DNA from 3 places in the Heyndrickxia sp. FSL W8-0423 genome. Region 2 is predicted to be linked to each of the others. Evidence: riboswitches for the same ligand, from Rfam matches in the RefSeq annotation. Region 2 holds a riboswitch; each other region holds the start of a gene.
The links. Region 2 has a riboswitch for thiamine pyrophosphate ahead of thiW (energy coupling factor transporter S component ThiW). Riboswitches for the same ligand answer to the same signal wherever they lie in the genome.
Positions count from the first base shown of each region.

Region 1: it holds a riboswitch for thiamine pyrophosphate, as region 2 does, so the genes downstream of both, thiT (energy-coupled thiamine transporter ThiT) here and thiW (energy coupling factor transporter S component ThiW) in region 2, are expected to answer to the same signal.
Region 3: it holds a riboswitch for thiamine pyrophosphate, as region 2 does, so the genes downstream of both, MKY81_RS06605 (YkoF family thiamine/hydroxymethylpyrimidine-binding protein) here and thiW (energy coupling factor transporter S component ThiW) in region 2, are expected to answer to the same signal.

Region 1 is NZ_JBBPBE010000001.1:2,181,086-2,186,206, forward strand. It holds gene MKY81_RS11040 (serine hydrolase) at 1-460, shown strand, start outside; gene MKY81_RS11045 (GDSL-type esterase/lipase family protein) at 632-1,276, shown strand; partial or broken gene MKY81_RS21125 (YjcZ family sporulation protein) at 1,362-1,439, shown strand; gene MKY81_RS11055 (hypothetical protein) at 1,641-1,892, shown strand; gene MKY81_RS11060 (ATP-binding protein) at 1,955-3,061, opposite strand; TPP riboswitch at 3,272-3,376, shown strand; gene thiT (energy-coupled thiamine transporter ThiT) at 3,512-4,087, shown strand; gene MKY81_RS11070 (IS1182 family transposase) at 4,188-5,121, opposite strand, start outside.
Region 2 is NZ_JBBPBE010000001.1:2,977,329-2,982,449, reverse strand. It holds gene MKY81_RS15170 (hypothetical protein) at 1-58, shown strand, start outside; gene tenA (thiaminase II) at 146-835, opposite strand; gene thiE (thiamine phosphate synthase) at 875-1,480, opposite strand; gene thiM (hydroxyethylthiazole kinase) at 1,470-2,279, opposite strand; gene thiD (bifunctional hydroxymethylpyrimidine kinase/phosphomethylpyrimidine kinase) at 2,293-3,102, opposite strand; gene thiW (energy coupling factor transporter S component ThiW) at 3,071-3,592, opposite strand; TPP riboswitch at 3,706-3,806, opposite strand; TPP riboswitch at 3,866-3,968, opposite strand; RNA gene ssrS (6S RNA) at 4,120-4,315, opposite strand; gene MKY81_RS15135 (ABC transporter permease) at 4,435-5,121, opposite strand, start outside.
Region 3 is NZ_JBBPBE010000001.1:1,296,681-1,301,801, forward strand. It holds gene MKY81_RS06600 (amino acid permease) at 1-703, opposite strand, end outside; TPP riboswitch at 1,330-1,440, shown strand; gene MKY81_RS06605 (YkoF family thiamine/hydroxymethylpyrimidine-binding protein) at 1,537-2,130, shown strand; gene MKY81_RS06610 (ECF transporter S component) at 2,145-2,723, shown strand; gene MKY81_RS06615 (ABC transporter ATP-binding protein) at 2,729-4,387, shown strand; gene MKY81_RS06620 (energy-coupling factor transporter transmembrane component T family protein) at 4,362-5,117, shown strand.

The DNA.
Region 1 (5,121 bases), 800 kb from region 2:
GGCAACAAATATGATGATTGATCTAGTCGGTCAGGAAACGATTAATTATTTTAATAAACAAATAGGATGCAATCATACAAGACTAGAAAGAAGATTAATGGATTATGTGGCCAGGGATATGGGGCTAGATAATGTTACTTCTGCATCCGATATGGTAATATTCCTAAAAGAAATCGTGGAAAATCAATTCCTTACTTCAAAGAGTACGTATGAAATATTGAATATCCTTTCTGGACAGCAATTTCAAGATAAATTACCTGCAATGATGGATTCGGATCATGTATTTGTTGCTAATAAAACAGGGGAAATTCCCGGTGTTGAACATGATGTTGCAATTATTAGGCATAATGACGATCAAGTATTTATGGCAGTATTAATCGATCAATTAGAAAATCAGTATGAGGGAAAACAAATTATTGCTCGGACCGGCAAGGCTGTATATGACTATTTAATTCAATAACAATACAGGAATAGTGTATCATTTTATGATACACTATTTTATTTCGTAATTTTCTAAATTGTTTTCTCGTTTATAGACGAAAGCCCATTTTTAATATGGACAGTTACCACATATAAAGAGCTGAATAAATATAAATAAGGATTTATCTTTTGATGGGTAGGGAGGGGTGACATGAGATATCTCGCGATCGGTGACGGACTATGTGCAGGGCATGGTGCACCATTTTTATCTCCAAGTTTTGTACATCGACATGCACGTCTTGCAGAACGGAATTTAAGAGAAAGGGTGTTTGTTACAAATGTAGCAGCGGCAAATAATCATGCCAATGATATCCTCCAATCATTGAGTGATCCAAATATAATGAGAAGCATTAAACAAAGTGACATGATTGTTTTATCTGCCGGACACCAAGATTTACAAACAGCAAAGAAAAAATATGATGAAACGGGCAATGAAGAAGAGTTTATTCATGAGTCAAGAAAATGTAGAAGTACAATTGATGACATCATTCGTGGGATACGCGATTTGAAAGAGGAACAAGAAGATAACTACATGCTTATTATTCTCGGTTTGCACAATCCGTATCCTAATGATCCTTTAGCAGATAAATGGGTACAGCGTATAAATCGCTATATTGAATGTAGGGCAAATCGACGATGTTTAAAAACGATAAATCTCCAGCAACATTTACAAGATAAATTGGACAATTGGTGTACTAGTGACAATTTATATCCAAACCATTTAGGACATATTGAAATTGCAAATCGGCTACATGAAATTGGCTATGACTCTATTAGAGGAGAACAAGATGGATAAATTCACTTGAAAAGGAGGTGAGAAGCTTATGTGGTATGGCGGTTGTGGTTATCCAGTAGGTGGATATGGCTACGGTGTCGGCTGGGGTGCAGGCCGAGGATTTGCATTAATCGTAGTATTGTTCATCTTACTTATCATTGTAGGAGCAGCATATGTTTATTAGGTTAAAATAAAGAAGTCCGGTCTTTTTTAAGACTGGACTTTTCCTATTTTAAGAAAAGAAAAACATTTGCTTGTCGGGGCTGACCAAGGCGCTTTCGCTTTTCTATATATAATCAAACGTTTAACCTACTCCATTGTCCCACTCCAATTAAGTGACTTGACCATAAAATGGTGTGGAAGGATATTTGGAGGTGAATAGTACATGTCTGCTTCACATTACCATATTTGTTCAAGAAATATTGGAAAGCCCGTTGAAATAAGAACGCGTGATGGAAGAGTGCACAGAGGAATCATTCATCGAGTTGATAATCGAATGGTTTATTTACGCCCACTCCCACAAAGGAATTATGGAGGATACGGTTATGGTTGGGGTTGGGGCTGGGGCGGCTTTGGCTGGGGTGTCGCACTTGGTGCCATAGTTGGCTTAGCGCTTCTTCCTTGGTTTTTCTGGTAGGCCGTTGTCTTTTGAAAAAGACTCCTATTTTAAAGGGAGTCTTTTTCAACGAATACATCCTTTTATAATATTGGAAAGATTATTGTAAAAGTTGTCCAATCGTCATTAGATTGACAAGTTAAAGTTCCACCGTGTTTTTCAAGTATATTTTTGGAAACATACAAACCAAGCCCTGTTCCGCTCTTCTTCGTTGTAACGAAAGGCTCGAAAATAGTGTCAACCATTTCTTCCGGTATTTTTGGTCCGTTATTACTTATGTCTATAATAACGGAGTTTTCAGTAATATCCAATTCAATTTGGATAATCGGATTCTTCACGCTTTTCAGTACATCAACCGCATTAAAAATAATATTAATAAGTACCTGTCTTATTTCATCTTTAAAGCCATGAATGCTAATTTCATGCAAATAATGTTTTTGGATATCAACATTTACTTCTAAAATACGAGGATACAAAAAGGATAAGACTTCTTCAATTAAATCATTTAATGAAAAAGAGGTCATTTCAATTGACACAATTTCTTTTTTTGATAGCATAAGAAATTGAGAGATATTAAATTTTAATTGCTCAATTTCGTTAGAGATAATATCCAAATAAGGCAATTGTGGATTTTCAGAACGCAATAATTGCACAAATCCATGAATAGAAGTTAATGGATTACGAAATTCATGAACGAAGCTAGATGTCATTTGTCCTAAAAGTGTTAAACGTTCATGATGTGTTGTATTTATGTATTCATTTTTTTTATCAATGATTTGATCTTTAACATTTGAATAATATGTAACAACATAAAACAATAATTTGTCAAAAGCATAATTAATTTTGTCAATATAGGCATTGACATCGTTTACATTTAAATAATTATTGTATAAAAACTTAGTAGTTATTGATTTACCAATACTTAAATTATATGTAACTTCACCTAAATCAATATTTTGATCAAGTTTTTCTTTAGCAAAGTTAGATGCAAGGGATTTTAAAAAGTGCTCCAATTTTTCCTTCGATATTGACAATGATTGAATAAGAAAATCATGACAAGTATCTTTATTGAAAAATTTGGATTTTAAAGGATTTGACTTGGAGTTTATCAATTGTTCATTCCAAATCGCAACAATTTTATCAATATTTTTATCAAAAAATGCAACGATATCTTGTCTAAGCGGTATCATTTTTTTCACCTCCCTTTTCTTCAAAATAACAATTAGCAAAAATTTCTTCATCTAAAATATATCAAAATATTTAAATAATACCAAGTTAAAGTTATATAAATGTACTTATAGTTTCATAAAATAGCATATAAATATCTTTAAGAATATGGATAAATCAGTTGTAAACGGTATTAAAAAATAGTATAGTTAATTAGTATTATTAAATAAATATAATCCCACAAGGGGAGCCTAAATCGGCTGAGAGTGAACGTATGAGTTCTGACCCTATGAACCTGTTAGATAATGCTAGCGCAGGGACTGTGGTTTGATGGAATAGAAAGCAATGCAGCGATTTCCTTAAACCGTCCTGTATTGCTTTTTTTGTGTAAAAAACGCAATACAGTTGTTTTTACATTCCCTCCGAGCCTTCATAGTCACTCTTCAGACGAAAAGAAAGGAAGGGAATATAAGATGAATAAAAAAACATTGTTTTTAGTAGAAGTTGCTGTTCTCGGAGCACTTGCTTACTTGCTTGACCTTGTTTCAGCATTTATTTGTAAGGCTATTTGGCCAGAAGGCGGATCCGTTTCATTAGCTATGATACCGATATTTTTAATGGCTTATCGTTGGGGCTTAAAAGGCGGGTTGTTAACTGGATTTATATTAGGTACGCTACAAGTTGTAACAGGATTTTCAGTATTTTATCATCCGGTACAAGGGATTGTCGACTATTTTGTCGCCTTTACAGTGATTGGTTTAGCAGGTATTTTTGCAAAGCAAATCAAAACATCTATAGAAAATGGAAATATCGGAAAATGGACTACATACACTGTCTTAGGTGTTTTTCTTGGTAGTTTATTACGTTTCCTTGCCCATTTCTACACAGGTATTGTCTTTTTCGGTTCGTATGCACCGAAAGGACAACCGGTTGCATTATATTCATTGATTTATAATGGAACATATATGTCGATCAATTTTGTCTTAAGCTCAGTACTTGTTGTCATGATCTTATTTATTGCTCCAAGACTTGTCCAAATCAAAAAATAAAGTTAAAGAGGCTGGGACATAACTAGCTTCAATTAGTGAAAAAGGTGAATTTGAGTGTACTCAAATTCACCTTTTTCTTTTTTTGCGTGTAATTCTTCTATTATCTTAGTTGTTGGGCAGTGTATTTTCTTAAATTCACTGCCATTAATGCAAAGCCCATTTCATTTTCTACCTTTGATTTTCCTCGTACGGAAAATCGTGTGAAACGCAAATTAGCCTTCAAGAATCCAAAAACTGGTTCCACATCGATTTTGCGTTTTCGATAGATGGCACTCGTTTTCTCTTCTGAAAGCTTCGCTCTTACATATTCTTTTTGTTGTTCCCATTTTTCATTCACCATTCGTTTTCGATTGTTGCCTTCTTTTGCTTTGGTACAGGAGGGGCGGAACGGGCAGCCCAAACAGTCTTCGCACTCATAGATTTTAAACTTCCGTTGGAATCCTGTACGATCAGTACGGACAGAATAATCGTGAAATGTAAGATGTTTCTGGTTTGGACATGTATAGGTATCTGTTTCTTCATCGTACGGCCAGTTGTCTGGATTGAATAGGTTTTGTTTGTAGGTTTTCTTTTTTTCCTTCATATACAGCGTATAAGGAATAAGTGCTTCACGTTTTCTGTTCAAAAGGATATCATTATAATTTTCTTCACTACCATAACTTGCATCTGTGACGATGTGTTCCGGTAACTCGAAATAATCCTGCTCAATCTCATCTAGAAAGGGAATTAACGTACGTGTGTCTGTTGGGTTTGAGAATAATCCATAGGCAAGCGCATATTGACCTTCCGTTGCGATTTGTGTATTATAACCAGCCTTCAATTGTCCATTTTTCATATAATCATCTTTCATTCGCATAAATGTCGCATCTGGATCTGTTTTAGAATAGCTATTACGTGTACCAAAGATTTCAAGGTCTCGTTGGTATTTCTGTTTTCGTACGATAAAATCAATCAACTGTTTACGCACTTTTTTCGGATATTTGCGTTCATTTCTTAAAGCTTTTCGTTCTGGAACATCCGATGATGCTTCAATT
Region 2 (5,121 bases):
TAATAATCAATCAAATACCGATAAAGCAATTGGAGCAACAGGAAGAGAACTAAAATAAGCTAGGGGTTATCCCCTAGCTGTTTCATATCAATGTTAAACATAAATTCAACTTTTTTAACGAATTAAAAATACATACAATACAACTTTATAATGGCCATTCTTCTTGGTGATAGACCATATCCCAGAACATATATTCAAAGCGAGATGTCATTTGAAAATGTTTCTCTAAGGATACCAGTTCATGTTCCCGAGTTCCTTCAGTTAATTGATTCATTAACTTGATTAACCAAAGGGCAACCGATCCAAACTCATCTGATGAATAAGTTTCTATCCAATGTGAATACGGATTTGATTTTATTTGATGGTGATGCTGTTTTTTTAAAAGCTTACCAATCTCCCAATAATCCCATGCACAAGGAAGCAAACAAGAAACTACTTCCGCTAATGACCCATTTAGTGATACGTTTACCATATAATTTGTATAAGCTAGATTTATAGGTGTTGGTTTTACCTGTTCTAATTCCTCTTCAGATATCCCAAATTCTTTAGCATATTTTCTATGCAAGTCCATTTCAAAATGTAGAATTGAGTGTAATGAGTGGGAAAATTTTTGCATTGTTTGTAAATCTTTTGCTTTTTGAGTACCTATTGCAAATAACTTCGAATACTCAATTAAATACACATAATCCTGTTTCATATAATAAGCAAAAAGTTCAATTGGTAAAGAGCCGTCACCAATACCTTGAACAAATGGATGTTGATGATTTTTATTCCAAATGGGTTGAGCATTTCTATATAATCGATCGGTAAATAGCTTCCCTTGCGTCATTGTCATATTCTCCCTCTCTATTTTGCACATTGCAAATTTATTTTTTTACTGAAAAAGTTTTTTCGCTGCTTCCTTTGGGTTTTTTGCCTTCATAATTGCAGAAACTACCGCAATTCCAGAAAAATTTATTTCTTTTAATTGATGAAAATTATCTAATGTTATTCCTCCGATTGCTACAGCTGGTATATTTACAGAATCTTTAATTGCTTTTAAGGTTTCCATAGATAACACAGTTGCATCTTGTTTTGTTTTAGTTGGAAAAGCAGACCCTATTCCAATATAATCAGCTCCAATTTTTTCAGCTAATTGGGCCTGCTCGATTGTTTGCGTAGACACACCAATAATCATTGACTTGGGAACTATTCGCTTTAAGGCAGAAAGCGGTATATCGTCTTGACCAACATGTATACCATCAGCTCCTACCGCTAACGCAATATCTACACGATCATTTATAATTAGAGGCACTTGATAGCTTTTTAACAACGCTTTTAAATGTTTTGCTTTTTTATAAAATGTGAGTCCATCGCTATTCTTTTCACGAAGTTGAACGATGGTCACACCACCTTGCACAGCTTCTTCAACAATTGATAAAAGTTCGCCTATTGGGGTTCGTTCATCGGTAACTAAATAAAGATTGTAATTAACATTCATGAATTTTCACCTCTTTAGCAAAAACTTCCTCATTCATTCGATAGATTTCATCCATCAGCTTTATTTTATATGTTCCAATTCCTCCATCTGTTGCCAAGTGTTTCGTTGCACGTTCCCCTGAAAGTGACATAATTGACATTCCCGTGATGGCGGCACCTAAATAATCAGATGTTACGCCAGAAAAACTGCCTATGAGTGAAGTAGACATACATCCTGTTCCTGTTATTCTTGTTAATCTTTCATCCCCATTTGATAGATAATAGTTCTTACTTCCGTTTGATACAACGTCTACTTTGCCGCTTATGCCAATAACACATTGGAAAGCGTTGGCAGCTTGCTGAGCTATTTCAATCGATGGTACAGATCCTTCACCCGCGTCGACTCCTTTTGTTCCACCTGTACCACCAATTAATGTATGTATTTCACTGCTATTCCCACGGATGATAGCCATCTTTACTTTTTCTAATAGTTCCATAGATCGTTCTGTTCGATAACTTGTTGCGCCAACACCGACAGGATCCAATATAACTGGAATTCCTTTCTTATTAGCAGCAATCCCTGCATGTAGCATAGATTCGAAAACAACATCATGAATCGTTCCTAAATTGATAATTAGTGCATCAGCTAGTTGAATCATATCTTCCACTTCTTTAATCTCTGTAGCCATTACTGGTGAAGCTCCGATTGCAAGTGTGACATTAGCACAATCATTTATAGTTACCACATTTGTCATATGGTGAATAAGTGGTTTTTTTTCTTTTACTAATGAAATTAACCGTGTCATTTTTGAAATTTCCATTGGAATCCCTCCGCTATTTATTGTCTACTAGTCCAGCACGTTCATATAAATGGTAAAAATGATTTGTTGGACCATGTCCACTGCCAAGTTCTAAGCTATGTTGAATTGCTATTGTAATATAATCTTTTGCTTTCTTAACTGCACTCAACAGGGTTTCTTCCTGAGCAACAAAAGCGGTGATAGCTGAAGATAACGTACACCCTGTTCCATGAACATTTTTCGTATGAATTCTCTTCCCTGGCAACCATGTAAAGTGATGTCCGTCAAAAAATAAATCATTTGGATCCCCTTCTAAATGGCCACCTTTTAATAAAATTTTATTGGCACCGAGTTCCTGTAATTTGAGGCAGGCAGTATACATGTCTTCAATCGTACAAATCTTTCTGTCTGTTAAACTTTCAGCCTCAGGTATATTAGGTGTAATTAATGTCACCATTGGAAGCAATTTTTCTTTTAACGCATCTATCGCATTTTGCTGTAATAAATGGTGACCACCTTTTGATATCATGACTGGATCGAGGATGATATGCTCTGTACGGTATATATTCAATTCCTTTGCAACCACATCAATATTTTCTTTTGTTCCGAGCATTCCAATTTTAACTGCATCAACATGAATGTCGTCGAAAATAGCAGATATTTGATCACTGATTATTTGTGAATCAATCATTTGTACAGATTTTACTTCCATTGTGTTTTGGGCGGTAACTGCAGTAATAACCGACATTCCAAACACACCTAAGGAAGAAAATGTTTTAATATCTGCTTGGATCCCAGCTCCACCTCCTGAATCAGATCCTGCGATTGTAAGTGCTGTTTTCATGAATGATTCCTCCAAACGTTTGATTTCGTAATAATACTTTCATTAAAAATATGGCAATTAGTGCTCCTGCAAAGGAACTAACTATAAATGAAGGGATAAATCCAAATAAAGCTACATTCTTTCCTAATAGTAGCCTTGCTACTGGATATGCTGCGAGTGCCCCAAGAATGCCAGTTCCAATAACTTCACCCGTAAACGCCCAACTAAGCTTTCTTGTTTTCATAAACAAATAGCCTGATAGAAATGCACCAATCATACTTCCGGGAAAAGCAAATAGGGAGCCGGTTCCTGTGAAATTTCGGATGATTGACACGATAAATGCTTGTGCAATTGAATAAAACGGACCCAATAGGATAGCGGTTAATACATTAGCCATATGTTGGATAGGGAAAATTTTTGCAAATCCCACTGGGATAAAAACGATATTACTTATTAAAGTAGTTATCGCAATAATAACTGCAGTTATCGTCATTTTTTTTAACTTATTCATCTTTACACACCTCCATCATTTGATTTTTGTGAGGAAGCTTTTCTTTCTCCAACAAAAAAACCGCCTTCCTCAATAGAAAGCGGCAATAACAACTGTAACTAGAAAATACAGAATAGCTATTTAGACCGCTTCCCTACGCCGGTATAATCCGGATCAGGTACAAAGGGTTTCAATCAATGATATCTCTCAGCCTATGGCTCCCCTAGCAGAAAAAATTATGAAATTGTACACAAAAAAGCCCATCGTAAGCAGTTAGATGGGCAGAATTGATTATATCTCTTACTCCCACTTCCTTACGCCAGCATAAACTGGATCAAGTTCAAAGGGTCCAGAACATCTCTGTCTCAGTCTTATTTAGACTCCCCTAGCGATAAAATTATTCATTTATGTATATGTTAGCATAAATTAGATAAAAAGAAAGGATAATTTTCCTTTTTAAAATTTGGTTCTTATTATATAATTCCATACATTATTCTCTGTATAAAAAAACCAGTTCCCGATTGGAAACTGATTTGGAAGTTGTCATTTATAAGGCCGCCTTTGCCGTATGAGTATTAAGAAAGTTTTAAACCACCACTCCTCAAAGTGGGTGTTTGCAGAAACGTTCTTGCTTGTCTTCCATGCCATGTAGGCGAAAGCTTGTCATTCCAGTTTCAATATAAAACTCCCTGTTACAGCTTAAAGGTTAAAACTTTATTATCAATACGTACAATGCAGCTTGTATTGTTATATTACTTTATTTTTATCATTTTTTCAAGTGAAATGATTTACTGGAATAATAAACTACCTCATTTTTATGAATTCCTTTGCAATATTATTTTGCAATTATTAAGGATGGTCGTCTAAATCCACTGACTTGTTTGATATCTGCGGTTATAATGTTTTTTTAATCCAACGGCTAAAAGTTGAAATGATACAATCGCAAACAGTAAGCATACTAATGGAATGAAAAGAACGAACTGATTTCCCCACAAATGATCCCTTGCCTGTCCTACTAAACCAGCCCATTCTTTCGTAATCGAATGATATAAAGTTGGTGAGGTTTCTAGCTTCGTTCCTCCTATAAAAATATTAAATAATGCTAATTGTCCCATCACAGTGATTGCGGTAACAATTTCGAGAACAAATAATATAACAATATCTTCTATTAAATGTGGAATGATGTGGCGCTTAATTATTTTCCATTTTGAAGACCCTGTCGTAATGGCGGCTTCAATAAAAGGCAAGCGATACACTTGTATCGTTTTTTCCCGAATCGATGCGGCTACACTCGGAAATCCGATTATGGTCGATACGATGATAAATAATACGATTAATGATATAGGCTTAATAGTTGGATTAAAAGAAATCGGCCACAAAACGAAATAAATGATTAAAAACGATGGAATATACGATAAAGAATGTTCAAATGACTCCCAAATGTGGAGCCTCTTTTTCATTATCCCTGTAAATAATCCAATTCCTAAACCAAGAGCAATTTTTAATAAGGCAATCGAAATTGAAATAAAGACAGTATATTTTGCACCATA
Region 3 (5,121 bases), 1.7 Mb from region 2:
CTTTAGGCACATTTTCTCTCGGATTTTCACTTTCACCTGCAGCTACACCGACAATTTCTGTTCCTTGAAAAGAAAATCCTGCGGTAAGAAACACACCAATAACTGCTAGTAGGCCACCGTGAAAGGGAGCGTCCCCAATTGAGAAGTTTTTAAAGCCAATGGCATCGCCTTTCATAATACCTAAAATCATTAAAATACCTACGATAATGAAAATAATGATGGTAGCAACTTTAATGAAAGAGAACCAATACTCACCCTCGCCATAGCCTTTAACAGAGAGAATATTCAGTCCAAAAATAATCAAGATAAAAAGTCCGCTCCATAACCATGATGGACTATCTGGGAACCAAAATTTCATGACTAATGTTGATGCGGAAAGTTCTGCCGCAAGTGTGATCGCCCAGCTGTACCAATAGTTCCACCCTAATGCAAATCCAAGTGCTGGATCAATAAAGCGGGTAGCATAGGTGCTAAATGCCCCACTTGTTGGCATGAAAGAAGCTAGTTCACCAAGGCTCGTCATAATAAAATACACCATGACACCAATTATCATATAGGCAAGCAGTGCGCCGCCTGGTCCTGCTTGGTAAATAGCAGATCCGCTTCCTAGAAACAGCCCGGTACCAATGGATCCACCTAATGAAATCATCGTCAAATGTCGTGCTTTTAAACTACGTTGTAATCCTCCATTTTGATTCTCCATCTATATAAACCCTCCGTAATCCATTCATACCCTTAAAATAACCATGTTTAAACTAATGGCTTTGTTTAAAGTTCAATCTTGATTTTGACGTCTTGTTGATTGGAGCGGAAGGTGCGAGACTCCTGCGGGAAAAACGGTATACTGGAGACCCCGCAGGCGCGATAAGCGCCGAGGAGTTCGAAAAGCATAGGCGGCTTGCTTATCGACGTACGAACTGGAGGGCAGCGACTGAGATAAAGGAATCACGATGAGTCCTAAAGGACGAATCGATGATGACTTATCGTAGGGAGGTGACCGGAAGTTCGCTAGTCGATAGCCGCCGGAGCTAAACAGGCTCCCGAACCGCCCGCGGAAAGCGAGCACCTTCCGCTCCAATCAACTTCGAATAAAATTAATGGATATTTATAAATAAAAAATTATATTAATAACTATATAAAGATATCATAAACCGGAAAGAATGGAAATAGAAAGTTGTATATTTTATCACTTTGTTGAATGAAATTGCATTATGGATATTTTCCTAGAATAGTTTGGTATGCTGAGAATAAACAAATAATGCTAAAGTAACTTTACACATGATTTTTTGTCATGTATGATAAGGGCGAATAATAAAACTGCATATGACCTATCTACACTAGGGGTGCTGAAAAAGCTGAGATGTGAACGTGGAAGTGCGTTCCGATCCCTTATTACCCGATCTAGATAATACTAGCGTGGGGAAGTGTAGTAGTATTGGTGTAAAATCATTCATTGATTTGCATCTATTCGTATACTACTGCATCTTCCAAGAGATGCAGTTTTTTTATTCTCCAAAAAAAGAGAGGAGAATGGTTATGACAGAAGTATGTGGAACAAGTAGAATTGTAGGTTTTCGTTTTTCCCTTTATCCGATGGCGGATGAATTTGTAGATATTATTTTATCTACGCTTCAACGGGTCGACACCACTAAAGTATGGGTGAAAACGGATGATATTAGTACAGTAATCCGTGGGAAAATGGAGCATGTGTTTGACGTTGCAAAAGCTATCTATTTAATTGCGGCTAATACTGAAAAACATGTAGTACTAAATGGAACATTTTCAATAGGATGTCCAGGGGATTCAGATGGAGACGTGTATATGTCCGAGGACGATATTCGGATGAATAAGGAAAAAGTTGAAAATATTCATCTTGAAGCACCTACCCAATTTGCATTATATCCGATGAATAATGAAAACTATATGCAAATCATTGCAGATGTTGTGGATATCGCCAAACAACAAAACACATTTACTGGAGGAATTCACTATGCCAGCAGATTGGACGGCGATGCGCATGATGTGTTTACAACACTCGAGCATGCATTTAATTATACTCAGGAAAAAGTTAAGCACGTAACAATGACAGTCAATATTTCGGCGAATAGTCCTTCGAGGAAAAAGAAATAAGGAGGGAAAAAGTGATGTCTAAATGGAGTCTGCGGGAAATTGTTGTGATGTCAGTGTTAGGAATTGTCTTTGCCATCGTATATTTATTATTTACCCAAGTAGGGAATATTTTCTTTGGGTTAGTCGGACCGATCGGTTATGAACCGATATTTGGGATATGGTTTATCGTTTCTATCATTGTTGCAAATATTATTCGCAAGCCAGGTGCAGCAGTTTTGGCGGAAACGATCGCCGCATTTGTGGAAATTTTAATAGGGAATGCAGTTGGTCCAAGACTATTAATCTCTGGAATGATCCAAGGTTTAGGGGCTGAGGTTGTGTTTGCCGCAACTGGCTGGAAGCGTTATTCAACATGGGTGTTAATGCTTGCCGGAGTTGGTTCAGCGATATTTAGTTTTGCTTGGGGGTATTTTATCTCTGGATTTGCAACACTATCACCATCGTATGTTTTATCCATGCTAGCGATACGAATGGTTTCTGGTGCGCTCCTTGCGGGATTATTAGGTAAGTATATAAGTGAAGGATTGGCAAAAACAGGAGTGCTTAATGGAATGCCATTAGGCAAAGAGATGAAAAAGAGAAAAGTAGCGTGATTGAAATGGAGATACGGGAACCTTTATTAGAAGTTAGGAATCTTTCATTATCTTATGAGGAGCAATCGATTATAAACAATATCTCCTTTTCCATAAATAAAGGTGAAAAACTTCTATTATTAGGACCAAGTGGCTCCGGCAAAAGTTCGTTAGCACTTTGTTTAAACGGGCTGATTCCAAATTCAATTGAAGGGGACAGGACTGGGAGTATTAAATATGCTGGGAAAGAGATTCAGTCTTATAAACCAGGACAATTAAGCAGCCGAATTGGCGTCGTATTTCAAGATCCTGATTCCCAATTTTGTATGCTCACTGTAGAGGATGAAATCGCATTCGGCTTAGAAAATATAAAATTACCTAAAGAAGAAATGATACGAAAAATAGAATGGTCTCTTTCATTAGTTGGTTTAGAGAAGTATAGACAAGCTCATATTTCTACCCTATCAGGTGGAATGAAGCAAAAGCTGGCACTTGCATGTGTGATGGCAATGGAACCCGAATTGATGATTTTAGATGAACCTACTGCTTTGCTCGATCCGGTGGCAACAAAAGATTTTGCTGAAACGATTGATAGATTGCAAAGAGAAATGAATTTTTCTCTCATCGTCATAGAGCATAAACTTGATTATTGGGTTCCTTTTATTGATCGCACCCTTGTTTTTACACAATCCGGACAACTAATGTACGATGGTTCATTGAAAAAAGGATTGGTTCATCATTTTGATGATATGAAAGATCTTGGAATATGCCTCCCAAAGGTGACACTATTCGGTCAACAGGTGCGAGAAAACTTTTATCCATTAACAGTGGATGAATTAATGGAAGAGTTAGATGAGGTAGACACTTCTTTTCCATTACAGGCAGTAAATGATTTCCCAACACCGCCGTTAATCCAAATGAAACACGTTTCCTTTTCCCGGGGGGAGAAACAAATTTTAAAAAATATCCATTTATCAATAAATAAGGGTGAATGGACAGCGATTGTAGGTCCGAATGGTGCGGGTAAATCTACATTAACTTTGATGTTGGCGGGACTTCTTAAGGAACAGCAAGGGGAGATTTTCTATGGGAATAAATTGTTCAAAGATTTGGATGAAAAGGTGAGGTTGGATTCAATTGGTTACGTTTTTCAAAATCCGGAGCATCAATTTATAGCGGATACAGTATTTGATGAAGTAGCCTTTGGTCCAAGAATGAAAAAAATAGAAGATATCGATTCTAAGGTAGCTAATATTCTTTCAGATTTTCGTTTACTTCGGTTAAAGGATCATAATCCCTTCATATTAAGTCAAGGGCAAAAGCGGCGCTTAAGTGTAGCTACGATGCTAGTGGATGAACGGGAATTCCTTATTTTAGATGAGCCAACCTTTGGACAGGATGAGAAAGCGACGAATGAAATGATGAAAATTATTCAATCGAGAGTGAACATTGGGATGACGGCGTTGATGGTGACTCATGATATGGAAATTGTGGCGAAATTTGCTCATCAAGTCATCGTTCTTTTCGAAGGGGAAGTAGTGTTTCAAGGAACACCTCATGAGCTATTTTTAGAAAATAGTGAAATTGTGGAGAAAGCAAACCTTGAAAATCCATTATTATATTCAATTTGGAATACATATGGGATAAGGGGTGAACCAATTGCGGCTTCAGTTACTAAATCCTAGTATAAAAGCAATTGTCGTTTTGGTCTCTGTTGTCCTTTTAGCTTTTGTATTTGACCCTTTAACTCCGTTGCTTTACTTGTCTTTTACGGTCTTAATCACATTTCTTTTTGGTAAAGTAGGGATGAAAAAATGGTGTATACGATTTGTACCGTTTTTTATCATTGCCTTTGGGTATGTGTGGACAACAACAATATTTTCGAATCCACCAAGTAATACTAGTTTCGTCACTTATGCTAAATTAGGTCCTTTTGAGATTACTGATTACGGACTGAATACTGGACTGGCACTTGGATTACGTGTTCTTTGTTTTGCTGCCTTGTCTTTAATGTTTATATTAACAACAGATACAACTAAATTTATGTTAAGTCTGATTCAACAATGTAAACTTCCCCCTAAGCTTGCCTACGGAATTTTAGCAGGCTATCAGTTTTTACCTTTATTAAAGGATGAATTTACGATTATTAGAAATGCCCATCGAATTCGAGGCGTTCATTGGGAGAAAGGGATAAAAGGGAGAATACAGCTTTTAAAAAAATACACCATTCCACTTTTAGCAAGTGCGATACGAAAAGCAGAGCGAACAGCAATTGCAATGGAATCAAAGGGATTCACGGGAAGCAGGGATCGAACTTTCTATCATGAGTTGAAGGTTAGTGGAAAAGATGTGCTGTTTTTTCTTTTAATGGTGGGTATATTCATCATTTCTAAATACGTTTCTGAAACGATTTAGACTT